Regions from separate parts of the Marinobacter sp. MIT930201 genome, predicted to be linked through region 1. Evidence: predicted binding sites of a transcription regulator. Region 1 holds the regulator's gene; each other region holds the start of a gene.
What was found. The regulator sigma-54, encoded in region 1, starts transcription at its own class of promoters, with help from an activator protein. The targets are predictions, from matches to a motif close to ANTGGCATNNANNTTGCTNT.
Positions count from the first base shown of each region.

Region 2: the regulator sigma-54 is predicted to act here: its motif matches at 8,599-8,618, upstream of SIC19_RS09450 (CmpA/NrtA family ABC transporter substrate-binding protein).
Region 3: the regulator sigma-54 is predicted to act here: its motif matches at 4,000-4,019, upstream of SIC19_RS08930 (ammonium transporter).

Region 1 is NZ_CP138916.1:3,545,046-3,555,679, reverse strand. Features, by position in the region: gene SIC19_RS16215 (BolA family protein) at 1-169, opposite strand, end outside; gene SIC19_RS16210 (lipid asymmetry maintenance protein MlaB) at 230-571, opposite strand; gene SIC19_RS16205 (phospholipid-binding protein MlaC) at 568-1,221, opposite strand; gene mlaD (outer membrane lipid asymmetry maintenance protein MlaD) at 1,248-1,703, opposite strand; gene mlaE (lipid asymmetry maintenance ABC transporter permease subunit MlaE) at 1,742-2,521, opposite strand; gene SIC19_RS16190 (ATP-binding cassette domain-containing protein) at 2,521-3,333, opposite strand; gene SIC19_RS16185 (KpsF/GutQ family sugar-phosphate isomerase) at 3,560-4,540, shown strand; gene SIC19_RS16180 (KdsC family phosphatase) at 4,540-5,097, shown strand; gene lptC (LPS export ABC transporter periplasmic protein LptC) at 5,098-5,688, shown strand; gene lptA (lipopolysaccharide transport periplasmic protein LptA) at 5,783-6,304, shown strand; gene lptB (LPS export ABC transporter ATP-binding protein) at 6,282-7,007, shown strand; gene SIC19_RS16160 (RNA polymerase factor sigma-54) at 7,160-8,686, shown strand; gene hpf (ribosome hibernation promoting factor) at 8,811-9,119, shown strand; gene ptsN (PTS IIA-like nitrogen regulatory protein PtsN) at 9,214-9,684, shown strand; gene rapZ (RNase adapter RapZ) at 9,713-10,594, shown strand; gene SIC19_RS16140 (HPr family phosphocarrier protein) at 10,602-10,634, shown strand, end outside.
Region 2 is NZ_CP138916.1:2,033,013-2,043,646, reverse strand. Features, by position in the region: gene SIC19_RS09480 (WS/DGAT/MGAT family O-acyltransferase) at 1-133, opposite strand, end outside; gene nirD (nitrite reductase small subunit NirD) at 398-766, opposite strand; gene nirB (nitrite reductase large subunit NirB) at 966-3,479, opposite strand; gene SIC19_RS09465 (NAD(P)/FAD-dependent oxidoreductase) at 3,509-4,738, opposite strand; gene SIC19_RS09460 (ABC transporter ATP-binding protein) at 5,034-5,903, opposite strand; gene SIC19_RS09455 (ABC transporter permease) at 6,084-7,079, opposite strand; gene SIC19_RS09450 (CmpA/NrtA family ABC transporter substrate-binding protein) at 7,104-8,459, opposite strand; gene SIC19_RS09445 (CmpA/NrtA family ABC transporter substrate-binding protein) at 8,672-9,913, opposite strand; gene SIC19_RS09440 (ANTAR domain-containing response regulator) at 9,936-10,562, opposite strand.
Region 3 is NZ_CP138916.1:1,913,285-1,923,918, reverse strand. Features, by position in the region: gene SIC19_RS08945 (transglutaminase family protein) at 1-142, opposite strand, end outside; gene SIC19_RS08940 (alpha-E domain-containing protein) at 139-1,077, opposite strand; gene SIC19_RS08935 (circularly permuted type 2 ATP-grasp protein) at 1,071-2,504, opposite strand; gene SIC19_RS08930 (ammonium transporter) at 2,719-3,927, opposite strand; gene SIC19_RS08925 (MotB family protein) at 4,151-5,068, opposite strand; gene pomA (flagellar motor protein PomA) at 5,071-5,847, opposite strand; gene SIC19_RS08915 (YkvA family protein) at 5,912-6,331, opposite strand; gene SIC19_RS08910 (fructosamine kinase family protein) at 6,367-7,194, shown strand; gene SIC19_RS08905 (DUF6231 family protein) at 7,204-7,683, opposite strand; gene SIC19_RS08900 (SDR family oxidoreductase) at 7,782-8,531, opposite strand; gene SIC19_RS08895 (alkene reductase) at 8,564-9,685, opposite strand; gene SIC19_RS08890 (TetR/AcrR family transcriptional regulator) at 9,761-10,348, opposite strand; gene SIC19_RS08885 (S-(hydroxymethyl)glutathione dehydrogenase/class III alcohol dehydrogenase) at 10,438-10,634, shown strand, end outside.

The sequences.
Region 1 (10,634 bases):
TGTGCTGGAACAGCGCCTTGTTGATCAGTTGCTGCCGTTTGATGGTTGGCAAACCCTCGAATACATCGCCCACTACAACAACAAGATAGTGATTGCCATCGACCTGCACTTCGACCTCACAGCCAGGCAGCGCCTCTTTAACCAACTCGGCAACTTCGGTGGCTTCCATAAATAATCCTCGGGCGTTTTTAAATCAGGGGCGAGATTGTAACCAATTATGGCATTCGGGTCAGCTATGGTGCAGGTTTTCAGAAGAGGACTGGGAGGAAAAGCCCGGCAAATGGCGATCAAGGCCGCTCAGGGCCGCCAAAGAGTTCAGCCGCGCACTTACGCCGGTGAATCGCAGAGCCTGACTGCGGGCAACTGCAAGGCGGTGCCAACACAGCAGCAGAGACAGCACCACGCTGTGCGCGGTGCCCATGGCGGACAGGTCCACCTGTAAATCCGCCTTGCCCGCCCGTATCCACTTCTCGCCTTCCTGCCTGACGGAGATCACGGTGAGCGGATCAACCGCGCCGCTCACCAATAGCGTGTCGCCATCAAGAGTCACCACGGGCCGGCTTGCATTCATGATTTGTCGACTTCACCTTCGAGGTTCAGCGATTCCACTGCATCGCCCCAGTCGTTGATAACAGCCTGGACCTTGCCGCCGTTCTTCTCCATCTCCTGGCTGAAACGATCACGGAAAGCCAGCCCGATGTTCACACCTTCGACGATCACGTTTTCCATCATCCAGCGTCCTTCATCTGTTTCGTACATGGAATAAGTCACGGGGTAGCGATTGCCAGAGGCACTGATCACCTCCATACGCACAGACGCCCGACCGTCGTCATTCGGGTTGATCGTGGCTTCCTTTACCTCGATGGTAAAATCGTCAGCGCTCACCAGAGCCTGAGCGTAACTGTCGAAAAGACTGCGTTTGAACTTCTCAACGAACTCGTCGCGCTGCTCCGGTGATGCCTGCCGCGCATAGCGACCCATGACCCGGGCAGCAATTCGGCGAAAGTCGACGAAGTTCTTCAGCTCCTGATCCATGCTCCGATAAAACGCCTGTGGATTCTGCTCGTACAGGCCCTTTTCCTGATGGAGCTTGTCGACCAGGCGCTGGGTATTTTTATCCACATACGTGCGGAGGTCCTCCTCCGGTCCGGCGTGGGCCGGTGCTGCCAGCGCCACCATCAGCAACGCAACAATCATCAGGCTATGTCTGATCAGAACCATGGTTTTCTCCCGTGAACCACTTTCTTTCATTGTGACTGCCCGGAGGCAAAGTTGGATATGAGCCGCTCAAGATTCATGGCGGATTGTGTGGAATAGAAGGTATCCCCGTCCCCCAGGGACTCCATATCACCGCCCACCGATATATCAATGTACTGTTCACCAAGCAGCCCGGATGTACGTATTACTGCTGAGCTGTCCGCCGGGATATTATCCACACTGGCGTTCACATCAATGGTCACGCGGGCCTGGTAGGTTTCCCGATTCAGGGTTATCTCCCGGATCTTACCCACCGTGACACCAGCCATGGACACTTTTGCCCGGGGCGTCAGCCCGCCAGCGTCGTTAAAGTTGGCGTAGAGCGTGTACGAACTTTCCGGGGCCTTCGGTGTCAGCCCGCTGACCTGCAACGCCAGGAACATTATGGCGGCGATGCCCGCGATCATGAACAGCCCCACAATCACCTCTGTTGTTCTCTGTGCCATTCCGGCCCCCTGTTTCCTGACGTTTCAGTATACCGCGGTCAGAAGTCACCAAACATGACGGCGGTAAGCACAAAATCCAGCCCGAGTACGGCCAGCGACGAATACACCACGGTTTTCGTGGTTGCGGCACTGATACCAGCTGAGGTGGGCACACAGTCGTAACCCTGATAGACCGCAATCCAGGTACAGACGAACCCAAACACAAGGCTCTTGACGACACCGTTCAGAACATCGGCGGTGAAGCTTACGGAAGACTGCATGTTGCCCCAGAAAGAGCCTTCAAACACGCCCAGCCACTCCACACCCACGAGCATGCCGCCCCAGATACCAACCACCGAAAACACAGCAGCCAGCACGGGCACTGAGATAAAGCCCGCCCATAACCGCGGGGCAATCACCCGGCGCAGCGGATCAACACCCATCATTTCCATGCTGGAAAGCTGTTCGGTGGCTTTCATCAACCCGATTTCCGCCGTCAGTGCGGAACCCGCACGGCCGGCAAACAACAGCGCGGTCACCACGGGGCCCAATTCCCGCACCAGAGTCAGGGCAATCATCTGACCGATCGCGGCCTCAGACCCGTAGTCACTGAGAATGGTGTATCCCTGCAACCCCAGAACCATCCCGATAAACAGGCCGGACACCACAATGATGGCCAGGGACAGAACACCGACCGAGTAGAGTTGCTTCAGCAACAGCGGAAAACCAACCGAGGGCCGCGGAACACCTGCCAGGGCACCGACAAGGAAACGCCCGGAGCGACCGAGCGATGCAATCACGTTCAGCCCCAATCGGCCAAAAGCCGCCAGCCGGTCCATCAATCCCCCCTCCCGGCAACACTCCAGTCCAGAGCCGCATCCGCAGCCGGATAGTGGAACGGCACCGGACCGTCCGGATGACCACGCAGGAACTGCTGAACCTGCTCCGATGGGTGCGCCCTCAACTCCTCGGGCGTGCCGTCGCCTATGATACGGCCGTCTGCAACGATACAGGCGTAGTGGCAGATACTCAGGGACTCCGGCACATCATGGGATACCAGCACGCTGGTCAGGCCCATGGAGCTGTTGAGATCCCGGATCAGCTTCACCAGTACACCCATGGCAATCGGGTCCTGGCCGGTAAAGGGCTCGTCGTACATGATCAGCTCAGGGTCCAGCGCGATGCTGCGGGCCAGGGCCACGCGCCGGGTCATACCACCTGACAGCTCTGCCGGCATCAGATCCCGGGCTCCGCGAAGCCCCACAGCTTCGAGCTTCATTAGAACGATGTCGCGGATCATGTCCTCCGGCAAGGTGGTATGAACCCTGAGCGGGAACGCCACGTTTTCAAAGACACTGAGATCCGTAAACAGCGCTCCACTCTGGAACAGCATCCCCATCTTTTCCCGCAGACGGTAAAGCGCCTTGCGCTTGAGCTGAGGAACGTTCTCCCCCGCTACGGATATGCTGCCGGAATCCGGTTTCAGCTGGCCGCCGATCAGCCGCAACAAGGTAGTCTTGCCGGTGCCGCTCGGCCCCATGATGGCGGTAATCTTGCCGCGGGGAATGTCCAGGCTGACGCCATCAAAGATACGACGATTCCCGCGACTGAAAACCACGTCTCTCAATTCAATGTAGGGGGATGTGTCCATACCTGCTTCCAGAACCGCCTGAGTGTCGGTGAACCCGCATTCCCAGCCTTTAATGAGTGCGCTACATTATGTCAACCTGCCGTGAACCTCAATCCATCCTTCACAAAATGAACTGATGTCAATGATCAGTTTTGCTGAACGTCTTGTCATGAAGGGCAGCCAAAGCCGTTGAAGTGATATACTTTTGCCACGACGAAAGCATCAACATTTCGAACCCGGAAGCCAGATGAACACCGAAACCAGCCAGACCTTCAAAGAATCCGCCCTCCGAGCCATCGAGATCGAGCGTGAGGCCATTCACGCCCTGACCGACCGGATTGATGACCGTTTCGTCCGCGCCTGCGAAGTCATCATGGCGTGCAAGGGGCGTGTTGTCGTGACCGGCATGGGCAAATCCGGCCATATCGGCAACAAGATCGCTGCCACCCTCGCCAGCACCGGAACGCCCTCGTTCTTCGTACACCCGGGCGAGGCCAGCCACGGTGACCTGGGCATGATCACCAGCCAGGATGTAGTGCTGGGCATCTCCAATAGCGGCAACACCAGCGAAGTGCTGACCATTTTGCCGTTAATCAAACGCATGGGGGCCCCGCTGATCAGTATGACGGGCAACGAGAACTCCATCCTGGCTCGGGAGGCCGTTGCCAACCTGGACATCAGTGTCGCCCAGGAGGCCTGCCCTCTTGGCCTGGCCCCCACCTCCAGCACCACGGCCACTTTGGTGATGGGTGATGCCCTGGCCGTGGCACTGCTTGAAGCCCGGGGGTTCAGCACCGAAGACTTTGCGCTCTCACACCCCGGTGGCAGTCTGGGCCGCAGGTTGCTGCTGCGTGTCAGCGATATTATGCATACCGGGGACCAGATCCCCCGAGTGCAGGAAGACACCACCCTCAGCGGCGCACTGTTGGAGATTTCCCGCAAGGGCCTGGGTATGACAACGGTCATTAACGCCGAGGGCGACCTGGTCGGTGTATTTACGGACGGCGACCTGCGCCGCACCCTGGACCGCTCCGTGGACATTCACAACACACCGATTGCCGAGGCCATGACCCGCAACGGTCGTGTGATCCACGATGACCAACTGGCCGCCGAGGCACTGAACATGATGGAAGAGCTGAAGATCAACGCCCTGCCCGTCATCAATCGCGACGGCAAACTGACCGGCGCTATCAACATGCACGACTTATTGCGGGCGGGAGTCATCTGATGGCCGACACTCTGCGCCCTCAATGGCCAGCGGAGCTGATTGAAAAAGCCGCTGCCATTCGCCTGCTGGCCCTGGATGTGGACGGCATCATGACCGACGGCACTCTGCTGTTCAGCGCTTCAGGCGATGAGATGAAAGGGTTCAACATTCTCGACGGCCTGGGCATCAAACAGGTTATGGCTGCTGGCATCAACGTTGCCGTCATTACCGGACGGCGCTCGCCGCTGACAGAGAAACGCATGAATGACCTCGGCATCCCGCACCTGATGCAAGGCCGAGAGGACAAGAAAATCGCCCTGCGGGAACTGGCTGCACGGCTGGAGATCGCGCCACACCAGATTGCCTACATGGGCGATGACCTGCCGGACCTGCCCGCAATCCGTTACGCCGGGCTGGGCATAACAGTACCCAACGGCTACTGGCTGGTGCGCCAGCACGCGGATTTTTGCACGTCGGCCGCGGGGGGTAGCGGCGCCGTCCGTGAAGCCTGCGAACTGCTGCTCTGCGCCTGCGGGCAGCTCAACGCAAGCCTGCAACCCTACCTGGAGCAGGACTGAATGGCCGCTGAAGCCCTCTTTACCCGGCCCTGGGTACGAACTCTGGGGCTGGCTGTCACGATAGTGGCACTGTTTTTCCTGCTCTGGCAAAGTGACGAGTCATCAGAGCCGGTGGATGCCGCCGCGCTGAGAGGCGAATCGGAACCAGACGGTTTCGTGGTCAATGGTCGCTATCTGTCTTTCGACGAGACCGGGCGGCTTACCGCACACTTCGAAAGCCCACGTATCGAGCAATTCGAGGCCCGCAACGAAACCATTATGGAATCGCCGAATGCGACGCTCTACGGCGAACCCGGCAACGCACCCTGGCAAGTCCAGGCCAACAAAGGCCAATTCATGGAAGCTGACGACCTGGTTTACTTGACGGGGGATGTTCGGGTGTCCCAGCAACCCCAAGGCGGGCGCCCCCTGACATTGACCACGTCAACGCTGACACTGGATAACACAGAGCGTACTGTTTACACAGACGCCCCGGTGGAACTGACCGACTCGTTCAGCCTGACCCGCGCCACCGGCATGAAGGCCTGGATTGATGACCGAATCCTCGAACTCGACTCTGACGTGGAAGGACGCTATGAGACCGGCAAGTAAATTCATGCCCAACCCTCACCGCAATAGGCACCAACCGGTGGCATCGCGCACGGCAGTCTCAGCGATTGTCCTGGCGCTGACATTGACCGTGGGCATGCCGTTCGCCGCGGCCTTTGATCTTGAGTCTGACCAACCCATCAGGGTCAATGCCGACAATGCTCGGCTCGACGAAGGCCAGGGCATTGCAACCTATACCGGCTCGGTTGAAATGAGCCAGGGCGATGCCAACCTTATGGCGGACAAGGTTGTACTCCACCGGGATGAGAATGGCGTCAGCCGCATTGAAGCCACCGGTACCCCGGCACGCTACCGCCAGCCTGCCATGGAAGGCCAGGGCGAAACCGACGCCCGCGCACTTACAATCACCTGGTCCGCCTCCGACAACCGGGTTACCTTTCGGCGCGAAGCTGTGATCGAACAGGGCGGCAACCTGTTCCGGGGCGACGTCATTCATTACGACAGCGCCGAACGCGTGGTGACCGCAGAGGGCTCTGCTGACCAGGGCGATGGCAGCGGTCGCGTCGAAATGGTCATCCAGCCACGCGGCAACTCCGGCAACAATCCAGATAACAACCCTAACGGACAGGATACCGATGGCAGTTCTCAGGGCCAGTAACCTCGCAAAAAGCTACAAACAGAAGAAGGTCGTCATCGACGTTTCCCTGGAAATTCGCAGTGGCGAGATCGTCGGCTTGCTCGGCCCCAACGGCGCGGGCAAAACGACGTGTTTCTACATGATTGTTGGCCTGGTTTCCGCCGACAACGGTCGCATCACCATCGACAATCAGGACATCACGCCCCTGCCCATGCACGGCCGTGCCCGCAAGGGAATCGGGTACCTGCCCCAGGAAGCATCCGTGTTTCGCAAGCTCACCGTGCGCGACAACATACTGGCGATCCTGGAAACCCGCCGCGAACTCAAACGCGCTGACCGGGAGGCCAAGTTAGAGGAACTGCTTGAAGAGTTTCACATTACCCACATCCGCGATAGTGTCGGCATGGCCCTGTCAGGCGGTGAGCGACGGCGGGTGGAAATTGCCCGGGCGCTGGCGATGGAACCGGCGTTCATCCTGCTGGACGAGCCCTTCGCCGGTGTCGACCCGATCTCCGTGAGCGACATCAAGCAGATTATCCGACACTTGCGGGACAAGGGTATCGGCGTACTGATCACCGACCACAACGTGCGGGAAACCCTCGACATCTGCGAGAATGCGTACATTGTCAGCGGCGGCCACATCATTGCCTCTGGTAATTCGGACGATATACTGGCCAACCAGCAGGTCAAGGAAGTGTATCTAGGCAACGAGTTTCGCCTGTAGTAGACTCGGCAAAGAACTTGCTTGGTGCGGCAAGTAGCCAGCATACAAAGAGTTTTTGTGCAACCCCGGCTCCAGAAAGCGCCCTGATGACGTAAAGAGAGAGCCTGAGTGACGGAAGAGAGAGACCGAGTGACGGATCCTGAACCATGGTTATGAAAGCCTCACTACAGTTAAAGCTGGGTCAAAGCCTGACCATGACGCCCCAGCTGCAACAGGCTATCAGGCTTCTGCAGCTCTCCACCCTGGACCTCCAGCAGGAAATCCAGCAGGCACTGGAATCCAACCCAATGCTGGAAACCTCGGAAGACGACGACAACCAGAATCCGGAATCAACGGACAGTGACAACGAGTCGTCTGAAACAGCGTCAACCGAGGAATCCAACACCGCTTCAGACACTGCTACCGAGTGGGACGAATCCGAAAATGGACCTGACTGGTCATCAGAAACGGACAGTCCCGACACCATTCCCGATGATCTTCCCGTCGACACCGCCTGGGATGACATTTACCAGTCAGCCCCCGCGTCAGCAGCCCGTAACGACGACGAAAACGACCACGACTTCGAAACCCGTAACTCCCCCACCGAAACGCTCCAGGACCACCTGGAATGGCAACTGAACCTGACGCCCATGAGCGAGCGGGATCAGGCCATCGCCCATGCCCTGATGGATGCGGTTGATAACCACGGCTACCTGACCTCTCCGCTTGAAGAAATTCATTCAGGCATGGTGGACGAATCCGACGAAGACCCGCTGGAACTGGACGAAGTGGAAGCCGTTCTTCATCGCCTGCAGCACTTCGATCCACCCGGCGTGTTCGCCCGTGATCTGCAGGAATGCCTGCTGATCCAGCTGAACCAACTGCCCCCGGAAACACCCTGGCTGGCTCAGGCGCGACTGGTGATTACCCACTACATAAACCTGCTGGGTAACCGCGATTACGCCCAGCTGTTGCGCCGCAGCCGCCTGAAAGAAGAACAGCTACGGGATGTCCTGGCACTTATTACCGGTTTGAACCCCCGCCCCGGCGACACCCTGGACCAGGCCGAGCCGGACTATGTCATCCCGGATGTGATCGTGCGCAAGCACAATGAGCGCTGGCGCGTGGAACTGAATCCTGAAATTGCACCACGCATTCGTGTGAATGCAAGCTATGCTTCTCTTATAAAGCGTGCGGACAGCAGCGCCGACAACACCTACCTGCGGGACCAGTTGCAGGAGGCAAAGTGGTTCATCAAGAGCCTGCAGAGCCGCAACGAAACCCTGCTCAAGGTGGCCACGCGCATTGTCGAGCACCAGCAGGGGTTTCTGGACCATGGCGAGGAAGCCATGAAACCATTGATTCTCTCGGATATTGCCCAGGCGGTGGAAATGCACGAGTCGACCATTTCAAGGGTCACCACCCAGAAATACATGCACACACCGCGGGGCATATTTGAACTTAAGTATTTTTTCTCGAGCCATGTCAGTACCGACGAAGGTGGAGAGTGCTCATCCACGGCAATCCGCGCGATGATCAAGAAGCTGATTGCAACGGAAACTCCGAAAAAGCCATTGAGCGATAGCAAAATTGCAGCCATGCTAGGAGACCAGGGTATAAAGGTGGCTAGACGAACCGTGGCCAAGTATCGCGAGGCAATGCACATTCCTCCGTCCAACGAGCGAAAGCGATTGGTGTAGGAAGCGTCTGTTCCCGGCCTCACGGGGAGAGCCCTTTCCTGAAAGTATACCGCCTGCAGCATAACGCTGTGGCACACAGCCGGTATCCTAACGGGTGCCGGCAAGCTGAAAACAGGAGAAGCCTATGCAACTCAATATTTCAGGCCATCACGTAGAACTGACTCCCGCACTGAAAGATTACGTATCAGGCAAATTTGAAAAGCTTGAGCGGCACTTCGACCATATCAGCAATTGCCAGGTTACCCTTGAGGTGGAAAAAGTGCGCCAGATGGCGGAAGCTACGCTTCACGTGATAGGTGGTGAGATTCACGCAAAGGCCGAAAACAGCGATATGTACGCTGCCATTGATGGACTGGTAGACAAGCTGGACAGGCAGATTCTGAAGCACAAGGAAAAGAACGTAGACCGGATGCACGGGAATGGCGCCCGCTAGGACGACGCCCCGGCATGACAGTTAATCGAGCTGCGGCACTGGCTAACCATGCAATAGGTGCCGCAGCCTTTTTTTACGGAAATGCAGTCGATTCATGACCGACACATCCCTGACTATCGAGAACATTCTCGCGCCGGAGCTAACCCTTTGCCGGGTGCCTGCCTCCAGCAAAAAGCGGGTTATGGAAACCATTGCCGAGCAGATCCAGCAGCACGACTCTTTGCTCAGCGACACCCAGATATTCACCAACCTGGTCGCGCGGGAGCGACTGGGGAGCACAGGCATCGGACAGGGCATCGCGATCCCCCATTGCAGGCTGGAAGGGCTGGATCACGTGGTCGGCGTATTGCTGACCCTGGAAGAAGGCGTTGCGTTCGATGCTATCGACAATCAGCCGGTGGACCTCGTCTTCACCTTGATTGTCCCCAAGGAAGCCACCAGCGAGCATCTTGAGCTTTTGAGCCAGCTTGCCGAAAAGTTCAACGAGCGTGCATTCTGCGACCAGCTGCGTCAGTGCACTGATGCAGGCTCTCTCTATCGCCGGATGACAGCCGAGACAGGCTGAACCACTCCACATCCAAGGTGAACGGGCTATGAAACTGATCATCGTCAGCGGCCGATCAGGTTCCGGGAAAAGTACCGCGTTACATGTTCTGGAAGACCTGGGCTTTTACTGCATTGACAACCTGCCCATTGGCCTCCTGTTCCCCCTCACGCAGGAAGCCACCAACCAGAACTCTCCCAGCCGGCTGGGAAAGATGGCGGTCAGCATCGATGCCCGTAACCTTTCCGGAGAATTGAGCAACTTCGAGGATATCTACCGCAGCCTTCAGGATACTGGCGTAACCATCGAGATCATCTATCTCGACGCCGATGAACAGTCTCTTCTGCAGCGCTTCCATGCCACGCGCCGAAAGCATCCACTGAGTGATGACAAGACCTCCCTGAGGGAGGCCATCGGTAACGAAAAGAAGCTTCTGGAGCCGCTCTCCAAGCTGGCAGACCTCTACATCGACACCACGGGGCTGTCCATGTATGAGCTCCGGGATATGGTGAAGCAGCGGGTTGCGGGCAGGCGTCACCAGGAACTGGCGCTGCTGTTCCAGTCGTTCGGGTTCAAGCACGGTGTACCGTTGGATTCGGACTATGTGTTCGATGTGCGCTGCCTGCCCAATCCCTATTGGGACACCAGCCTTCGGCAGTTTGTGGGCACCGACCAGCCGGTTATCGATTTCCTGGAAAAGGAGCCGTTGAGCCGTAAGATGGTCGAGGACCTGACCCAATTCCTGGAAAACTGGCTACCCTCGTTCTCAGACAGCAACCGCAGCTATATGACCATATCCATCGGCTGCACCGGTGGCCAGCATCGCTCGGTTTATATCTGCGATCAGCTCGGCCGCTATTTCTCGGGCAAATACAGCAATGTGCAGGTTCGCCACACCGAACTGCCCCACCTGCAAAGCAGGGAAAGCTGAACCGCCTATGATCCGCCGCCCCATTACCATCATCAACAAA
Region 2 (10,634 bases), 1.5 Mb from region 1:
CCGCAAGTTGGGCCACATAGTCATCCGGTGCATCCTCGGGGAACGAGAACAGCTGCAGGCCGCCAACGTGCATGGGCTGCTGGCGTTTTTCCAGCCACAGGAATACCTGGTCTACCGGGCTTAGTGCTTTCACGAAACAGATCTCGCCTTGTTGTGATTATTGTCTGGCTGTCAGTGTTGCAGCATTTCTGGTTTGGTGGAAGTTTCGGGTTTGTGCTGAACAGGCCTGTTTTGTTGGTCTTGGGGGGAGTCGCCGCTTCGGGGGGTGGGGTTATTTTTTCTTTGGGAAAAAGAACTCGCTTCGCTCAGACACCTTTTTCCTGGCAGAAAAAATAACCCCACCCCCCAAATCGGCTTTTCGAGCCCTTGCAGAAGCCTGCCCGGGGAAACTAACGGGTTAGGCCACGGCTGATTCCTTGTTGGTGGCAGGGATTTCCACGCGGACGTTGTTGCCGTCCAACAAGACCGGGTACGTTTTCACGGCTACCGCCTCGTCTTCCAAGCACTGACCGGTTTCCAGGTTGAAGTGCTGTTTGTACAGCGGTGAAGCCACCACCGGCTGCCCTTTCAGATCCCCGGTAATCCCCCGCGCCAGCACGTTCTTACCGGTAAACGGATCGGTATGACTGATCGCAAACAACGCCGGCAACCGATGCGGCAGATAAAACACCGCCACCGGCCCGTCTTCCGTCCAGACCGCAACGCCGGACTCGGGCACAAGGTCATCAACGGTACAAACAACGTCCCAGGAAGTGCGTGCTTTCATAACGTTCTCCAATGTTGTTCAGGTTCGCCAAAGGCGTTAACTCGTAATGTGATAAGCATTTAACCAGCGATAACGGGTGATTCAATGAGCGTGGGGGTCGATATTTTTTCCCGCCAGGAAAAAGGTGTCCGAGCGCAGCGAGTTCTTTTTCCCAAGGGAAAAAATATAGACCCCCGCGCTCCACCCCAAGCCACCAGTCCTAAGCAGGCTCCCCCTCAAGCAGAGGCCGACGCTGCTCCCGTTCGGTAGTCCACTCCTGAACCGGATCCTTCTTCTCCGGAGCATTCACAAACTCCCGGAACCGCTTCCGCTTCTCAGGATCCTCAACCGCCGTCTTCCACTCGCACTGATAGGTATCCACCAGATCCGCCATGTGATGCTCCAGCTCCTGACCAATACCCAGGCTGTCCTCCAGGACCACCTGCTTCAGATAGTCCAGGCCACCTTCCAGGTTCTCCATCCACACACTGGTGCGTTGCAGACGGTCCGCGGTGCGCACGTAGAACATCAACACCCGGTCGATAGCGCTGATCAGTTCCTCGTCGGACAAATCCGTGGCAAACAAATCCGCGTGGCGCGGACGCATGCCGCCGTTGCCGCATACGTACAGGTTCCAGCCGTTCTCGGTGGCGATCACGCCGATGTCCTTACTCTGGGCTTCCGCACATTCGCGGGTGCAGCCGGACACCGCCATCTTGAGCTTATGGGGGGAACGCAGGCCCTTGTAGCGGTTCTCCAGAAAAATCGCCATGTCCACACTGTCCTGCACGCCGTAGCGGCACCAGGTGCTGCCGACGCAGGACTTCACCGTACGCAGGGACTTGCCGTAGGCGTGGCCGGTTTCGAAGCCGGCGGCGATGAGTTTTTCCCAGATTTCGGGCAGTTCGCTCAGGGTGGCGCCGAACAGGTCCACCCGTTGACCGCCCGTGATCTTGGTGTACAGGTTGTATTCCTTGGCCACTTCACCCAGCACAATCAGCTTGTCCGGGGTGATTTCGCCGCCCGGCACCCGAGGCACGATGGAGTAGGTACCGTTCTTCTGCATATTGGCCATGAAGGTATCGTTGGTGTCCTGCAGGGGCACGTGGTCGGTGGCCAGGATGTGCTCGTTCCAGCAGGTGGCAAGGATGGACGCGACGGCCGGTTTGCAGATATCGCAGCCATGACCCTTGCCGTGATCACGGATCAATGTCCGGAAGGTGCGGATGCCATTGACCTTCACGATATTGAACAGGTCCTGGCGGCTGTACGGGAAGTGCTCACAGATGTCCTTGCTGACTTCCACGCCGCGTTTTTCCAGTTCGCTGTCCACCACGTTTTTCAGCAGTGCCGCGCAGCCACCACAGCCGGTGCTGGCCTTGGTTTCTGCCTTAACACCAGCAAGGTCGGTACAGCCGGCATCGATCACGCCGCAGATATCGCCCTTGGACACGTTGTGGCAGGAGCAGATCGAGGCGGTTTCCGGCAGGGCATCCGGGCCCAGCGCGGGAGCACCGCCCTGGTTTTCCGGCAGAATCAGGGTCTCCGGGTTCTCCGGCAGCTCAATGCCGTTCAACGCATATTGCAGCAGGGTGTCGTAGTGGCTGTTGTCGCCCACCAGGATGGCGCCCAGCAGGGTCTTGCCATCTGCGCTGATCACCATGCGGCGGTAGTGGCCGGCCTGCTCATCGTTAAAGCGAATGTTGCGGGCGCCCGGCGTCTGGGCATGGGCATCGCCGATCGAGCCGACATCCACACCCAACAGCTTGAGCTTGGTGCTCATGTCGGCGCCGGTAAAGGCGGCCTCACGGTCACCATTCAGCACGGAGGCCAGGGTGCGGGCCATGGTGTAGCCCGGTGCCACCAGGCCAAAAATCTTCTCACTCCACAGCGCGCACTCGCCAATGGCGTGGATGTGGGGGTCGGAGGTGGTGCACTGGTCGTTGATGACAATGCCACCGCGTTCACCCATGGCCAGTTCGCTGGAACGGGCCAGGGCGTCCTGGGGGCGGATGCCGGCGGAGAACACGATCAGGTCGGTTTCCAAATGGGTATCGTCACTGAAATTCATCCGCAGGCGGGCTTCTTCGCCTTCAACGATTTCAGTGGTGGCTTTCTCAGTATGAACCTGCACCCCGAGCTCTTCGATTTTATGCTTTAGCAGGGCGCCGCCGTCAGCGTCGAGCTGTACCGGCATCAGCCGGGGTGCAAATTCCACCACGTGGGCGTCCAGGCCCAGGCTCTTGAGGGCATTCGCTGCTTCCAGACCCAGCAGGCCACCGCCCACCACTACGCCGGTTTTAACACCGTCGGCGCTGGCACGGATGCTGTCCAGGTCTTCCAGGGTGCGATACACGAGGCAGTGGGGGTTCTCGTTGCCCTTGATGGGCGGCACGAACGGATAGGAACCGGTGGCCAGCACCAGTTCGTCGTAGGCGTAATCGCCCATCGGTGTGGTAATGGTTTGATTGGCGCGGTCGATGCCGGTTACCTGTTCGCCCAGACGCAGGTCGATGTGGTTCTCGGCGTACCAGTCGGTGGTGCCCATGGCCAGGTCGACATGGGTGGAACCACCAAAGTACTCGGACAGGTGAACCCGGTCATACGCCAGCAGTTTTTCTTCACCAAACACCTTGATGTCGAAATCGGCCGCTGCCGGGGTTTCCACCAACTGCTCCAGGAAGTGGTGGCCGACCATGCCGTTGCCAATCACGATCAGGGTTTTCTTGCTCATGGTAATTCCTCTCTCTGTTCCCGGCCGCTTTACGCGGCTTCGCAGTAGTGCTTGCCAAAGGCCAGATGGGCCCGGTAAGGGCTGATGTCATCGGCCTGTTGAATGCGTTCGCTGTACCAGGGGCCGTCGCTGGTTTCACCGAAGAGCACGGCGCCTGTGAGTCTTTGGTCGCGAATCAGCAGGCGGCAGTAGCGATTGGTGTCGTAGTCCTGCCAGACCACGGATTCGGTCTCAGCGTCCGCGTCGGTCTGGCCGCAGGAAAATATCGGGATGCCGCTGATTTTCAGGCGCGTCGGGATGATGGATGGCTCAAACGTCGCCTGGCTGTTCTCGTCGCACAGCACCTGTGCCAGCACGTCCGCCTGTTGATAGCCGGGCTCCACCAGCCCGAAGGTCTGGCTGCCGACCTGGCAGCATTCGCCTAGTGCATGGATGTATTGGTCGCTGGTTTGCAGCTGCGGATTCACCCGGATGGCGCGTTCACAATCCAGCCCCGCTTCCAGAGCGAGTTCCGTGTTCGGGGTAATGCCCGCGGCGATCACCACCAGGTCGGTGCTGATCAGGGTTTCGTCGTCCAGCTGCACGGCACGGACCACATTGCGACCGAGCAGGGCCACGGGAGATGTTTGCGTGCGAATGGTCAGCCCGCGTTTGGTCAGGGCCTCTTCCAGCAGGGCGCCGCCGGCCGGGTCGAGTTGCCGGTTGAGAAGATGGCCGCTACGGTGCAGTACGGTCACCGCCATACCCCGGCTGCGCAGGCCTTCAGCCGCCTCCAGACCCAGGAAACCACCACCGATGACCACCGCGCGGCGATGGCGTTGGCTGATGTTGATCAGACGGCGGGTATCCTGCAGGTCGCGGAAGCCCATCACACCGTCCAACTCCTCACCCTTCAGGCCAAGACTGGCGGAGCGGGAACCGGTGGCCAGAACCAGGCTGGTGTAGTGTTGAGTCCGCCCGCTGGCAGTGGTAACCGTGTGCTCTTCCCGGTTAATGGCGGTAACGGGATCTCCCTGATGCAAGGTGATGTTGTTGTGCTGATACCAGTCCGGTTGCTGCAATTGCAGACTGTCTTCGTTGGCATCGCCGGCCAGCAGGGCCGAAAGCTGGATGCGGTTGTAGGCAGGGCTTGCCTCGCCATTGAACACCACAATGCGTGCAAAAGGCCGATGCGGTTGAACAACCAGTTTTTCGAGCAGACGCTGGGCCACCATGCCGTGTCCGCAGATAACGAGAGTCTGTTCTGCCTTTGCGCTCATGATGGTGATGCCCTTCTTGTGTCCAAAACGAAAAAAGCCGGAGCATCTGATTCCCGAAGGAACTCGATGGTCCGGCGCCAATGCCAACAACAATGATCTGATGGTCCGGCCGATCCTTAGCCGGGACATTCTTCCCTGTATCTACAGTAGCGAACGCCGTGCCAAAATTATTAGTCCTTTATTTACAGTAAGTTGAAAGATGTCGCTTTGAGCTTGGCCCGAAAACTGTGCGCTCTGACAGGGCGACGTGCACCGGATGAGTGCTTCTGAAGGGCGCGAGCTTCTCCGTTTGATTTCATGCAATGCGGCGAACGGGGCTCTCAGAATGCTCGTTATCGACATCCGGTGAGCTGTCTTCCTGCGACGCCGCTTCGGCTTCAGCGGTGGGCTTATCCTGTTCATCCTCGCCTTTGCCGGGGAAGCGCTGTTTTTCATACAGGAAGGACAATACCGCCTGACGGTAGCGCACATATTCTGGATGGTCGGCCAGGGTGACCCGGTTGCGGGGGCGCTCCAGCTCAATGCGCAACTCTTCCCCGATGGTGGCAGCCGGCCCGTTGGTCATCATCACAATGCGGTCCGACAGCAGCACGGCCTCGTCCACATCGTGGGTAATCATGATCACCGTGCTGTTCAGGTCCTGCTGAATTTTCATCAGCGAATCCTGCAGGTGGGCACGCGTCAGCGCGTCCAGCGCGCCAAAAGGCTCGTCCATCAACAGTACGCTGGGCTTCATCGACAGTGCCCGGGCAATCCCCACCCGCTGGGCCATACCCCCAGAGATCTCTCCGGGGCGTTTATCCAAGGCGTGGTCCATGTTGACCAGCTTGAGGTTGTGAAGAATCCATTCCTTTCGCTCAGCTCTGCTCATGGATTTGCGGAATACCTGCTGCACAGCCAGTTCAACGTTCTCGTAAACCGTCAGCCAGGGCATTAACGAGTGATTCTGAAACACCACCGCCCGTTCCGGCCCCGGTGTGTTCACCTCATGCCCGTCCAGTACGCAGCCACCGCGGGTAGCCTGGAGCAGGCCGGCCACAATATTCAGCACAGTGGACTTGCCGCAACCGGAGTGGCCAATCAGGGAAACGAATTCCCCTTTTCGGATCTTCAGGTCGACGTTTTCCAGTGCTACGAATGGCCCATCTTTTGTATCAAAGGCCATCTGCACATTGGTCAATTCAAGATGCGACTTACTCATGTTCTTTCTCCTCTGGTTTCGGAGTACGAGCTGGCAGGGAGGGTGGTCCGGGGCACGCTGTGAATACGTCCCTGTACGCTCGACAAAAACATCCATGTTTTTGACGTCCCCGGACCACCCTCCCTGCCAGCTCTATGCCGAGTTTTATTCGTTCCAGGCTACTTTTTTCTGAATCAGTAGCATGATTCGATCAAGAAGGAAGCCAATAAAACCGATGGCCAGTACCGCCACCATTATTCGGCTCAGGGATTCACTGCTGCCATTCTGGAATTCGTCCCAGACAAATTTTCCGAGGCCGGGGCTCTGAGCCAGCATTTCGGCCGCTATGAGAACCATCCAGGCGATGCCCAGGGACACTCTCAGGCCGGTGAAGATCATCGGAACAGATGACGGCAACACGACCTTGCGAACGTGAGTCCAGAACGACAGTTGCAGCACTTTTGAAACGTTTAAAAGATCGGGATTTACCGCTGAAACCCCAACGCTCGTGTTAATCAGCGTTGGCCACAGGCTGCACAGGGTGACTGTGATCATCGAGGTCAGGAATGACTTCTCGAACATCGGGTCATCACTCACGTACGTAGCGGAGACCACCATCGTGACCAGCGGCAGCCAGGCCAGTGGCGATACCGGCTTGAAAATCTGGATCAGAGGATTGATGGCCGCCGAGAAGTGGCGGTTCAGGCCGATAATGATGCCTAGAGGCACGGCAATAAGGGTTGCCAGTACAAAGCCGGCCAACACCGTACCCAGGCTGGTAAAGATCTGGTCGATGAACGTGGGTGCGCCGGGATAGTCGCGGATTTTCACCTCCGCGTCCGGGTTCTCCGCCAGGATGCGTTCGTTGCGATCCTCCTGCATGGTGACAAACTGCGCCGCCCGGTCCCGCTGGTTGCTGTGCTCCTGCCACAACTGCCCAGACTGCTCCAGCACATCGGCGGGGCCCGGGAAGGCCCCCAGCGATGTTTGCACCTGGGGCGCGGCCAGATGCCAGAAGCCGAGGAACAGCGCGATACCGATAGCTGGCAGCAGCAACTGGCGGAAGGTTTCGGCCAGGTTCTGGCCGGACAGCTTTTCCGTCAACGCACGGAGCCAGCGTTGGCCTGATGATAACGAGTCGGTCTGGCTGAGCGTGGTCATGTGATGTCTCCTGACACTCAAGTCTTAAGGGGTTTGCGAGCCTTTCAGGCCAATCTCAAAGCTGTCGATGTAGGCGTTCGGTTCCCTCGGAGTGAAGGCCACGCCGTCGATCAGCTCGCCCTGGTGCGGGCGCGCAAAGTTTTCCGCATCCAGGTCCGGGAAATCCTCTGCCTTGAGCGTGCCGTCCTCGATCAGGGTTCGGGCCGCTTCCTTGTAGATATCCGCGCGATAGACCTTGGCTGCGGTTTCCATATACCAGTCGTCGGACTTCGGCTCGGCAATCTGCCCCCAGCGGCGCATCTGGCTCAGATACCAGATGGCATCGGAGGGATACGGGTAGGTGGCGTAGTAGCGAAAGAACACGTTGAAGTCCGGCACCTTGCGGACATCGCCTTTCTCGTACTCGAAGGTGCCGGTCATGGAGTTAGCGATCACTTCCTCGTCGGCGCCCACGTAGCTTGAGCGGGACAGGATTTTCACCGCCTCTTCACGGTTGGCGTTGTCATTTTCATCCAGCCAGTGGGCGGCGCGGATCAGTGCACGAAGCAGCCTGAGATGGGTGTTGGGATACTGTTCTGCCCAGGCTTCAGTAACACCGAATACTTTCTCAGGGTTGTTGGGCCAGATTTCGTAGTCGGTGATGACCGGCACGCCGATGCCTTTGAACACTGCTTGCTGGTTCCAGGGTTCGCCCACGCAATAGCCCTGAATGGTGCCGGCTTCCATGGTGGCCGGCATTTGCGGTGGCGGCGTGACCGACAGGTGAACGTCGGCGTCTATGTTGCCGCTGGTGTCACCACGCTGGGGAGCGTAATAGCCTGGGTTCAGGCCGCCTGCAGCGAGCCAGTAACGAAGCTCGTAGTTGTGGGTGGACACCGGGAAAACCATGCCCATGCGAAAACGCTCGCCCTTGTCACGGTACTGGTCGATGACCGGTTTCAGAGCAGTGGCGCTGATGGGATGAGCGGGATTGCCGTCGCTGCCGTCTTCAATGTGTGGGCGCATTTGCTCCCATACGTCGTTCGATACGGTAATGCCGTTGCCGTTCAGGTCCATGCTGAACGCGGTGATGATGTCCGCCTGGGTGCCGTAACCAATGGTCGCACCAAGTGGCTGGCCTGCCAGCATGTGGGCGCCATCAAGGGTGCCGGTCACCACGCCGTCAAGCAGAACTTTCCAGTTGGCCTGGGCTTCCAGTTCCACGAACAGGCCTTCATCCAGGAAAAATCCCTGTTCCCAGGCAATGGCCAGTGGCGCCATGTCCGTCAGTTTGATGAAGCCGAGCTTCAAGTCTGGCTTTTCGGCCGGGCCGATGTCGGCGTGTGCTGAGCACGCCGCCGTCAAGATCAAGAATGTCGCTGCCAGTGTTCTCAGTTGCATGGTGCTCTCCCGGAGTATTATTCAGACAAAAAAAAGCCTGCCCCCCGTTTCCGGGACGCAGGCCTCAATGCCTGATGTTCTGTCAGTTTTCGTCACTGCCGTTTACCCGCGCAGTGAATGCGAGATCGTCCATGTTGACAAAGCAGTCTGCGTGCCATGTTTTTAAATTATTGATATTTATAAATAATAATGAATGAGCACAAAAATGAGTGTTATTGAGGGCGGGATTTCGTGGCTGTTTTAGTGCGTGACGCTTCTTTATTGGGCGTAGCCATGGGGTTGTCGGCCAGCCAGTCGTGGAGGTGCTCTCCCAACAGGCGGTCGCTGGCAACATCCACGGGGCCGTAGCGCCCCGACAGGGTAAAGGGGAGTTGGTGCCGGCCCTCGGTCTTGCTGTCGATAACCGGTGCGTCAATGCCCATGGAAGCTGCGGCGTTGCGGAACAGATCCGGCCTGACGACCTGACGAACCATGGCGCCGTCCACCGGGCCGAGTTGCCCTCGGAGCGTCAGGCGGGTTGCCAGCCAATGGGCTTGTGACAGCCAGGGGAAGTTGGCGGAGTGGCGAAAAAAGTGTTGATGCAATCGCGGATGGAACAGACTGTACGGGTGGTTATCCAGCACGTTGATCTGTTCACCCAGATACTCGGGCCTGGCCAGGATGTCCCGTAGCAGGCGATGGTTGTGAGGGTTATCCAGCCACTGACAGGCTGCAAGCAGTGCCCGCAACAGGTGCCGGTGCATCACGTCGTGCTGCTCCGTCCAGTCGGAGCGCATACCCAGAACCTTTTCAGGGGCGTTCTGCCAGATCTGGTGGCCGGAATGGAGAATATGCCCCAGCTTCTCGTACTCCAGCAAGCTGTTCCAGGGCTCACCGACGCAGCAGCCTTCGATGGTATTTGATCGAAACGCGTCCACCATCTGTATCGGGGATACGGGGATGATCTGCACGTGCTTTTCCGCGTCTGATCCGGCAGAGGCCAGCCAGTCCCGGAGCTGAAGGTCATGGCTGGACCAGGGCGCCACGGAGGCCAATCGTATTGGCTCGCCTCTGCCCCTGGCCACGCGTATCAGCGCGCGAGCGGTGGCAATGGGGTTCTCCAGATCCGTGGCTGAATGGGTCAGTTCGTGATGCAGCCGAGCGCTGAGGGTAATCCCGTTGCCGTTGCGGCTCAGCACCATGCCGACCACAACGGGCACTTTGGGGCGGTCGGTCGCCAGGGACATACTCAGCGGCATCGGCGCCAGCATGTGGCCGCCGTCCAGCAGGCCAAAACTGACCTTGTCGCGCAATGATGCCCAGGAGCCTTCACGCACCAGTTCCACGTCCAACCCTTCGGCATCAAACAGCCCCAGCTCTCGCGCAACAATCAATGGTGCGCTATCGAGCAGCGGCACAAAGCCGAGGCGGACATTGAATCCGGGATGCTTGTGAAGCGGGGTTGGACGAACCATGGATGCTCCCTAACAGCGTTGATCAGGATGCTTTCTGGATGGCACCGGCCGAGCCCTGGCTGTGTCGTTCCAACAGCTTGATAACGCGCCCCGCCATCACCGCCAGGCGTTCGCTGTGCTCCATGGCAGAGCTGCGCAGCATACGATAGGCCGTTTCCTCGTCGCAGTTTTCATGCCGCATGATCAGCCCTTTGGCTTTCTCAATAACCTTGCGGTCTTCCAGTGCCGAGCGGGTTTCCTCCAGCTCTGCCCTCAGTGCCTGAAAGGATTCGAACTGCGCTACGGCTGAGTCAATGATCGAGCGAACCCGGTCCGGCTGTATGCCGTCGACAACGTAGGCGCTGACCCCCGCCTTCACTGCGGCATGGATGGTGGCGCGATCACCGGGCTGGTCGGCGAAGAAAACGATGGGCCGGGGTGCGTGAGTGTTGAGGGTGCTCATGTTCTCCAGGGTATCCCGGTCGGGCGAGTCCATATCAATGATCACCATGTCCGGCTGGTCGCGGGCAACCGCTGCGGTCAGGCCGGTAGCATCCGGGCGCTGGCGAATGACTTCATGGCCCTCATGTCTGAGCGCCTGGCAAACCTGGCTTGCCCGTTCGGGGTCCTTGTCGATCAGAAGGATGCGAAGGGGTTCTGGCGAATTCATGATGGTTTCCTCGATGTACAGGCATTGGATGCCTTTCTCTTTAACGCTGTCAGCAAAACGGTTCCATCAGTG
Region 3 (10,634 bases), 1.6 Mb from region 1:
TGGTTTCGCCAGGGGCACTCAGGTGCCACTCCAGTATCTTCTGCTGGGGTGTGTTACGGGGTGTCAGGCGTAGATACTGGATGCCTTTGTGCATGGGTTCGTCGTAGCTATAGGTGGTGTCATGGCGGATATTCAGCTTCATTGTTTCCACCCCATGTAGTCTTTCTGGATCTGGCCGGCGATGCGTTGGATGCGTTGCAGGAAGTCGGTCAGATACTCATTCAGGCCGCGCTCGGCAATGTACTCGCGGTCGCCGTAGCGGATGTTGGCATACAGGCTTGTGGCCAGGCGCCGGGCCCGGCGGGCCTCGCCGCTTTCGATCTGCTCCAGCAGATCCGCGATTTCCTCCAGGCAGGCGTGGAGCGAACGGGGAACATCCGGTTTGAGAATCAGCAGTTCGGCCACATTCATCGGTTCGATATTGTGGCCGTAGGTGTTCTGGTAGGCCTCAAAGGCGGCCAACGAGTGCAGCAGCGCCGTCCATTCGAAGAACGACTGGGTGGGGTGCCCTTCCAGGGATTTGGTGGCCATGTGGTGGCGGATGTTCAGCACGCGGGCGGTGGCGTCTGCACGCTCGATAAACGTACCCAGGAGCAGGAAATGGAAGGCGTCATTGCGCAGCAGGGTGCCATAGGCTGCACCACGGAACACGTTTGAGCGTTCGCGGGTCCAGTCAAACACCCGGCTGGCGTTGGATTCGGTCACCCCTTTATGGCGTAGTTCCTTCAGCTCCATCCAGGCCAGGTTAATACTCTCCCAGACATCTGCGGAGAGATTGCCTCGCACGTGCAGGGCGTTATCCCGGGCGCTGCGGATTACACTGAACACACTGGCAGGGTGGCGGTCGTCCAGAAGCAGGAAATCAATCAGGTTCTGGGGGGTGATTTCCGGGTAGAGCTCGTGAAAGGTTTCGCGGCTACCGGTCACCAGCAATGGCACGGATAGCTGTTCCTCGCGGTCTTCGGGAACGTCGATCAACGCCATGGTGAGGCTGACGTCCAGCAGACGGGCCTGGGTTTCCGCCCGCTCAAGATAGCGGGCCATCCAGAACAGACTTGATGCAGCTCGGCTCAGCATTCCTCGCCCTCCAGTACCCAGGTGTCCTTGGTGCCACCGCCCTGGGACGAATTCACCACCAGCGACCCTTCTTTCAGGGCCACCCTGGTCAATCCACCAGGTACCATCTGCACTTTCTTGCCCGAAAGCACAAAAGGCCGCAGGTCGAGGTGTCGGGGCGCTACGCCTTCGTTTACAAACGTCGGGCAGGTAGACAGGCTCAGTGTGGGCTGGGCAATGTAGTTGTCTGGCCTGGCCCGCAACAGCGAGCGGAAATGGCTCAGCTCTTTTTTGCTGGCCTTGGGGCCGATCAGCATGCCGTAGCCACCAGCGCCCTGGGTTTCCTTGACCACCAGGTCTGGCAGGTTGTCGAGGATGTACTTGAGGTCTTTTGGCTTGCGGCCCTGCCAGGTGGGGACATTTTTCAGGATCGGTTCTTCACCCAGGTAGAAACGGATCATCTCGGGTACGAAGGGGTAAATGGCCTTGTCGTCGGCGACGCCGGTGCCCATGGCGTTGGCAAGCACCACATTGCCGGTGCGGTAGGCTGCATAGAGCCCGGGTACACCCAGCATGGAATCCGGGTTGCCAGCCAGCGGATCGAGGAAGTCGTCGTCGACCCGCCGGTAAATCACGTCCACCTGCTGGGGGCCGACGGTGGTCTTCATGTAGACCTTATTGCGCCGTACAAACAGGTCCGCCCCTTCCACCAGTTCGATACCCATCTGCCGGGCCAGGAAGGCGTGTTCAAAATAGGCACTGTTGAAACGGCCGGGGGTTAGCACGACTACGGTAGGGTTGGGATTTAGCGACGCTGCGCGCAGTGTTTCGCCCAACAGGGCCGGGTAATGTTCAACCGGTGCTACCGGGGCCTTGGCAAACAGTTCTGGAAACAGGCGCATCATCATGCGCCGGTTTTCCAGCATGTAGGAGACACCGCTGGGGCAGCGGAGATTGTCTTCCAGCACGTAGAAATCGCCGTCGTTGTGGCGGATCAAATCGATGCCGGCTATGTGGGAATACAGATTACGTGGCAGCTTGAGGTTTTGCATGCCGGGCTGGTACTGGGGGTTGGCGAATACCTGTTCAGCACTGATGACACCGGCGCGAATAATCTCGAACTCGTGATAGATATCGAACAGGAAGCGGTTCAACGCCTGCACCCGCTGGCGCAAACCAGCTTGCAGACGTTGCCAGTCGCTGGCGGAGATTACTCGTGGGATCAGATCAAACGGGATAAGCCGTTCGGCCCCCTGGTCTTCGCCATAGACATTAAAGGTGATGCCCAGGCGTTGGAACAGCACGTCTGCCTCGCGGCGCTTCTCGGCCAACAGGGCTTCGTCGGATCGGATCAGCCAGTCCTCCAGCATCCTGCAGCTGGGTCGTACCCGATTATTCTGGTCGAACAGTTCGTCGTAGATACCCTCGGGTGGGGTTTGTATCAACATAACCATGACCCTCTCCTGAACACGCCGTCCACCGGATGTGGGCGGTCGGTATTCAGCCATTCCCATGATGTAAAGGAACAGCAAAAGGCAGGCCACTCTGGCGGCAAACCGTGGGTTTATCACCGGAACGGGTTATTTAAGAAAAGGCCAGACGGAGGGAAGTGTCAATAAAAAGCATTGCCAGCCGCCGGGAAAGGCGGCTGGCGGGCAAGGGTTATTCCAGGGACGTAGCGCCAATGCGGTGAATACTGACATCCGCACCGTTGAATTCCTCTTCTTCTGTGAGACGCAGGCCGGAGATGGCGTTAACAATGCCGTAGACGATCAGGCCGCCGACAAAAGCCACCACAACACCGGCAACCGCACCGATGATCTGCGACATCAGGCTGACCCCGCCCAGGCCCCCGAACGCTTCCTGGCCAAAGATGCCGGCGGCAATGGCACCCCATACACCGCACACACCGTGCAGGGGCCATACACCCAGTACATCGTCCAGGCGCTCAATCTTGTCCTGGGCCCACTCAAACATGTACACGAAGATGGCGCCGGCGATGCCACCGGTAATCAGCGCACCGACCGGGTGCATCAGGTCCGAACCGGCGCACACCGCCACCAGGCCGGCGAGCGGTCCGTTGTGGATGAAGCCCGGGTCCTTGCGGCCGACCAGCATGGCCACCAGAACGCCACCCACCATGGCCATGAGGCTGTTCACCGCCACCAGGCCGCTGATGCCATCCAGGGTCTGGGCGGACATCACGTTAAAGCCGAACCAGCCGACGGTGAGAATCCAGGCGCCCAGCGCCAGGAATGGAATGTTGGAGGGGGCAAACGCCACCACGCGGCCATTGCGGTAACGGCCTTTACGTGCGCCCAGCAGGAGCACGGCGGCCAGGGCGATCCAGCCGCCCACGGCGTGCACCACGACCGAGCCGGCAAAGTCGTGGAAGGCTGCACCAAACTGGTTCTCCAGCCAGGCCTGGAAGCCGTAGTTGCCGTTCCAGATCATGCCCTCGAAGAAGGGATATACAAATGCCACGATCAGCCCGGAGGCGATAAGCATGGGGTAGAACTTCGCACGCTCGGCGATACCGCCGGAGACGATGGCGGGAATGGCGGCGGCAAAGGTCATCAGGAAGAAGAACTTGACCAGGTCATAGCCATTTGCGGCCGTTAGCTCTGAAGCGCCGGCCATAAAGTGGCTGCCGTAGGCGATGTAGTAGCCAATGAAAAAATAGGCCACGGCGGAGATGCCGAAGTCGGTCATGATTTTTACCAGAGCATTCACCTGGTTCTTGTGGCGCACGGTGCCGACTTCCAGGAAGGCGAAGCCAGCATGCATGGCCAGTACCATGATGGCACCGATCAGAATGAACAGTGTGTTGGCGCTTTCGGTCAGGGTATGTACTGCACTCGTGATGTCCACGGGTTGGTTGCTCCTGATTTTTTGGTTTTATCCACCTGTCACGGGCGGGTTGTGCATTGATAGCGTGCACACCAAGCAAGGAGTGTTCCATTTTGAGGCAAATTCAGAGCGGGTAGTCGATTAGGTGATTTTCCGCTCTGAAATTGGGCGGGGTTGAGTTGAAGGCGGGGTGTTTGCGCTCTTTAATGGTGCATTAATGGGCCGAGTGCACCAATATGGCCGTCTACCACAGTAATTCGTCCTGGTCGGAGTCGTCGGAACTGCGGGAATCCGGTGCAGCAGACACATCGGCTTCGGGGTTCATGAGTTCCCTTAACCGCATCTCCTGTTCCTCGATCGGTCCGGACAGATCGATAATGATTTCCACCCGGCGATTTTTGGCGCGGTTCTCCGAAGAGGTGTTTGGTACTCGTGGCTCGGTATAAGCGAGACCGGTGACCGCCAGCCGGGCAGGCTTCAGATTACCCTCGGCGAGGAGCGCATTGGCAACCGCTGCCGCCCGGGCGGCGGATAGATCCCAGTTGCTGTAGAACCGCTGCGTACGGATGGGAACATCGTCGGTATGGCCTTCGATGGTCAGCTTGCCGGGGATCTGCACCAGTATGTCGGCCATTTCCAGCAACAGACCTTCAAACTCCCAGGTCAGGTCCGCCGAACCGGAGGGAAACGCCCCCTTCTCCTCAACGCGAACAATGATTCTATGATTGTCCTGGATGAGGTTGACCCGGCCGTCTTCGATGGCTGTCTCAAGAACCGATCGAACCTGCTCCAGGGTCTTCTCGAGCTCTTCCTGGATGGCGGATTCCACAGCCACATCCGTAGGGCTTTTCAGGGTTTCCAGTTCGGGCTGCTCGTCGGTGGTTGTCTGTTTGACTTCGTTGACGACGGTGGGCTCGGGCGGTGCCGGAGAAAACTGATCGAAAATCGGGCTGGTGCCCATGGGTACCTCAAGGACGGGCACCTCGCGCTGCACACCAAACGCTTTCGACAGTTCACCAGCGATCTGTTTGAACTTCTGTGCGTCGATCTCGGAGAACGACAACAGCAGGACGAAAAAGCACATCAGCAGCGACATCAGGTCCGCGAATGTCACTACCCAGGCGGGAATGCCCGCTTTTTCCTCTTCTGGTAATTCGTCCATGGCTAAACGCCTGCGGTCTCGGCTTCTGAGTTTTTCTCACGTTCTTTCGGGGTCAGGTAACTCGACAGCATCTGTTCGATAATCCGCGGATTGGTGCCTTCCTTGATAGCAACCAGCGCATCAATATAGAGCGATTGCAGACGCGCTTCCTCAGTCATTCGCAGCGAGAGTTTGTCCGCGATGGGGGTGGCGATCATGGTGGCAATCATTGCGCCGTAGAGTGTGGTTAGCAGGGCAACCGCCATGGCAGGACCGATGGATTTCGGGTCTTCCATGTTGGACAGCATCTGCACCAGCCCGATCAGGGTTCCGATCATCCCCATGGCAGGGGCCACATCGGCCATTGCCGTAAAGACTTTTGCGCCAGACCGGTTGTGATCCAGCGTCAGTAGGCGCTCCTTGGACAGCAGGTGTTTGATGGTTTCAGCATCCTGGCCATCGACCAGCATCTGTATTCCCTGGCCGAGAAACGGCGAGCCAACTTCGCGCTCTTCCAGGCCGAGCATGCCTTGCTTGCGGGCAACATTGGCTACCTCAATCAGTTCATCAATGCTTTCACGGGTGTCCGGCAAACGGAATTTGAACGCTCGAGCGGCCACTTTGAAGGCGCTGAAAAACTGGTGGAAGCTGAATTTCGCCAGCACAACCAGCATGGTGCCACCGACCACAATCAGTATGGAGGGGGGATTGATAAAAACATCCGGCGACACGCCAAGAATGACGGCTGAGGCTATAAGCAGGATGGCCCCAACAAGGCCGATCAGGGTGGCAAAATCCACATTAGCTCCAAAGGGTTTTGTGATTCAGAGGGCTTTCGAAGATTAACGGTAGTCCACTATTGAATCAATCGCTATCCGTAAGCGTTTGTGTTTCTATTTTAAGATCTTTCCACGCTGCGTAACGAAGCAGGTCGGATTCCACCAGGGCCAGGCATGCGGCCACCACACCGGCGTCGTCCAGCAGGCCGAATCCCAGCAGCAGGTCCGGAATCAAATCCAGGGGATTGAGTACGTAAACAAGGGCACCGGCGATCGCCGCAATGCTTTTCCAGGGTACTTCGCGATAGTTGCCCTGCCAGTAGTCCCTGAGCATGGAAAACATCAGCCGGATGTCAGTGCTGAACCGGCTCAGTTTGCCACTGTTCCTGACTTTGTCCTCGATGGCCTGCTGGCGGTCGAGCAGGGCGCCCACATCTCTGCGGTGAACCTTGTCCGCCTCTTGATTCAACTGTTCGTTTGCCGTGCGCTTGCTAAAACCTGTCATCGGGCTATTCCTGTGTGGGATGGCCTTGCAGCTCCATGATCCATGAAGCCTGTGACAAAGCCAAGGATGTTTGCGAGGCGATTTCCGATCATGGTTATACTGGTGGCATGACCGATTACGTGAAACAGAATCCTTCGTCCTTTCCCGATGCGCTGTTGTGCGAAGCCCGCGGCCTTGAGGTTTTGGCAGACACTCTCAAGGCGGCTGGTGTCAGCAGAGTGCATGTGCCGGAGGTGAAAGCCGTATCAGCCCGCGAGCTGGTGATTCCGAAGATCCATCCTGGCCCGGCGGGCGAGGAAGCCATGGCCGCACTTGGTGAGGGCCTGGCGCAAATGCATGCGGTACGTCAGCCCGAGTACGGGTTTGACGCCGATAACATGATTGGGATGTCACCACAGAAGAACCGCCTGACGGACGATTGGGGGGCGTTTTTCCTGAGAGATCGACTGGGTGTGCAGGTAGGCATGATCCGCAACGACCATGTCCGGAGAGAGTTTGAAACGGTGCTTGAGCGTCAGGGCGACAAGCTTGCCCGGTTTCTGAATGCGCATTGCGAACACCCAAGCCTGCTCCACGGCGACCTATGGTCCGGGAATGTCCTGTTCGACAGCACCGGGCCATGGCTCATTGATCCCGCGGTTTATTACGGTGACCGGGAGGCGGACATTGCCATGACAGAGCTGTTTGGTGGCTTCTCCTCGGCTTTTTATCGTGCCTATGACCGGGTCTACCCCAGAACGGATGTCTACGACACCAAGCGGGCCATCTACAATCTGTACCACACCCTCAATCACTACAACCTTTTCGGGGCATCCTATCTGAGCGCCTGTCGCCACAACCTTGACGTGGTGGCCTCGCTGTAAGCGTGGTCGCTACCACCAGGCCTTGTCCCACATTTCCGGATTGGCCCAGTTGTCGGGATTGTTCCAGGCGCGTTTGTGGTTGTAGCTGTCGATGTTGTAGGTGTAGAGCGTGAGAGGGCTCTCTTCGTCACCAAGCTCAGCCTGCCGGCGGAATCCCAGCCCGATGAAATCCGTAAACGACCAACCGGGGCAGTCTTTCACCACAACGGCAATCTGGTGGGTGCCGTAGTTGCGCAGTTGGCCCAGCAGTACTTGGCCCTCGTCGTGGTTCAGGTGTTCGAGCGTGTTGGTCACCAGGGCCAGGTCCTGGGTCTCGGGCAGAGGGAAGGCATCGTTGGGGGCGCTGGTATCCAGGGTGGTCATGGCCGACTCGCTGTGGTGCCGGCACCAGTGATCCCCAACCTCACCAGCGATCTCGCCGCAAACCACCAGTGTGGCCGGTTGGCAGGTATCGATAATGCGGGCCAGGGCCTGCTGCACAGTGGTCATGTTTGGTGTGTCCGTCTGGAATGGAACAACCAGTATCACACCCGCCTGTCGGCGGCATCAACCAGATGCACGCCGACAGCGTTCAGCAAGCAACAGCCTTAGAGCTCCTGAGCCGTTGGCCGCAGGATAATTTCGTTGATATCCACGTCCGCAGGCTGTTCGATGGCATAGACGATGGCCCGCGCCACCGCATCGGAATCAATCGCCACCTTGTAGAGTTCATCCGCTGCCTGTTTGGCGTTCGGGTCAGTGATGGTGCTGGTCAGCTCGGTGTCGATGGCGCCCGGTGAGATATTGGTGCTGCGGATCTCGTCGCCGGCTTCCATGCGCAAGCCTTCAGACAGCGCTTTCACCGCGTATTTCGTGGCGCAGTACACAGCGGCACCGGGGAACAGTTTGTGTCCGGCAACGGACGACAGGTTGATCACATGCCCGCTGTGTTGCTCCCGCATGGTCGGCAGCACAGCCGCGATGCCATACATCACGCCTTTAATGTTGACGTCCACCATCTGGTCCCACTCATCAACCTTCAAAGCGTCCAGCGGTGCCAGTGGCATCAGGCCGGCGTTGTTGATCAGTACGTCGATCCGGCCGAAGGTTTCTTTCGCGGTGGCAGCCAGTGACTCGACCTGGTTTCGGTCAGTCACATCGGTCACCTTCCAGGTGACTTCAGCACCCTCGGCTTTCAGGTCTTCTGCCAGTTTGGACAGGCGGTCTTCGCGACGGGCCGCAAGCACCAGCCGGGCTCCTCGCGCTGCCAGGCGGCGGGCAGTTGCCTCACCCAGGCCACTGCTGGCGCCGGTGATAATCACGACTTTGCTATTGATTGGGTCGTTGGTATTGCTCATGGTTTGACTCCTTACTCGTGTGAAAGTGATGTTCAGACGCTGGGTTCAAGTTCCTTCAGCGTCGGGTAATCGGTGTAGCCGCGCTCATCGCCGCCGTAGAAAGTGCTGTCATCCCATTTGTTCAGTTCCGCATGCTGGCGGAAACGCTCGGGCAAATCGGGATTGGCAATGAACGGACGGCCAAAGGTCACCAGATCACAACGGTCATTGCCGATCCGTTTGCGAGCTTCCTCAGCGGTGTAGGCGCCGTTGGCGATGTAAGTGCCGTGGAATCCAGCCTGGATGGCATCGATCACCGATTCCGGGCGGCCGTTCGCATGGTTGCCCTGGAACGAGTCTTCCACGACCTCGATGTAGCTGATGCCCAGGTCGTTCAGCCGCTTCGCGAATTCACCAAAGGTTTCGACCGGGTCCTCGTCGTACATGGCGTTGAAGCTGCCGGTCGGGCTGACCCGAACGCCGACATTGTCCTTGCCCCAGACGTCGATCACGGCCTCGATCACCATCAGTGGCAGGCGCATCCGGTTTTCAACGGAGCCGCCAAACTCATCACTGCGGTGGTTGCTGCCGCTCTTGAGAAACTGGTCCAGCAGGTATCCGTTGGCGGCGTGTACTTCAACGCCATCAAACCCGGCCGCTTTGGCGTTCAGCGCGCCCTGGCGATACTGCTCCACGATGTCCGCCATTTCGCCGGCTTCAAGAGCTCTGGGCTCGGGCACGTCCACCATGCCGGAGTCGGCGCTGATGAAGGTCTTGGCGCCCTCGGGTTTGATCGCCGATGGTGCTACAGGCTTGTTGCCATCCGGCTGCAGCGCCGTATGGGAAATTCGGCCAACGTGCCAGAGCTGCATGTGAATGCGTCCGCCCGCCATGTGCACCGCACTGGTGACCTTGCGCCAGCCCTCAATCTGCTCCTCCGAGTGGATGCCTGGCGTGAATGCATAGCCCTTACCCTGAGGTGACACCTGGGTTGCTTCGCTGATGATCAGTCCTGCACCGGCACGCTGCTGATAGTACTGCGCGTTCATGTCGTTCGGTACGTCTCCAGGTTGGCTGGAGCGCGAACGGGTCAGGGGAGACATCAGAACGCGGTTGGGCAGCGTCAGGGTGCCGAGATCGTGCGGTTGAAACAGTGCGTCGTTTACGTTGTTCATTGATCACTCTCCTTGAGGATTAACTGAGTGTAATTAGACCAGTCTACTAGTAATGACTGAAAAAAATGTGGGCGTTCAGTGAAGGCCAAGACATTGGCGGAAAAAGACCCGCACAAACCGCTCCATGGGCTCGGTAGACTTCAGAACCTTGGCTCTGAGAATGGCGCCTTCCCAGCCGGAAAGCAGAAAGCTGGCGACGTCGGCAGGGTCGATGGATGCATCGATATCGCCGGCCTGACGAGCCTCTTCAACACAACGCTCAAAGCGTTTTTCCCAACCCTGAAAGACGGTGTCGAGGCGTCTGCGGAAGGTTTCGTTTTGCCCGGCCAGCTCCTGGCCAAGATTGCCAATCAGGCAGCCCCGGGTGAATTCGCAGCTGGTCATGGTTTCCAGACCAGTGTCGAAGTAGGCCCTAAGGCGGTCCACCGCCGAGCGGGTGTGGTCGTTCAGAATCCGATCCAGCTTGGTGTCGTATTCCTGCGCAAAGGTGTCGATGACAGCCAACCCGAAATCGTTCTTGCTGCTAAAGTAATGGTAGAACGACCCTTTGGGTACACCGGCGGCGGTCAGCACGGCATTGATGCCCGTCGCGCCGAAGCCTTTTTGACCAATCAGGTCGGCGCCGGTGTGGATAATGTGATTGCGGGTGTCGTTCGATGTCATGGCTGGTATATTAGACCGGTCGTCTAGTAAGCGTCAAACCCGTAAAACCCGAGACATTTTATTCCGAACCACGTTCAAGGAGTCTGCCAGTGATCAAATCCCGTGCTGCGGTGGCGTTTGCCCCCAACAAACCGCTGGAAATTGTGGAAGTGGATGTTGCTCCGCCCCAGAAAGGGGAGGTGCTGGTGCGTATCGTTGCCACCGGCGTCTGCCACACGGACGCCTACACGCTGTCCGGCGCCGATTCCGAAGGGAATTTTCCGGCCATCCTCGGCCACGAAGGCGG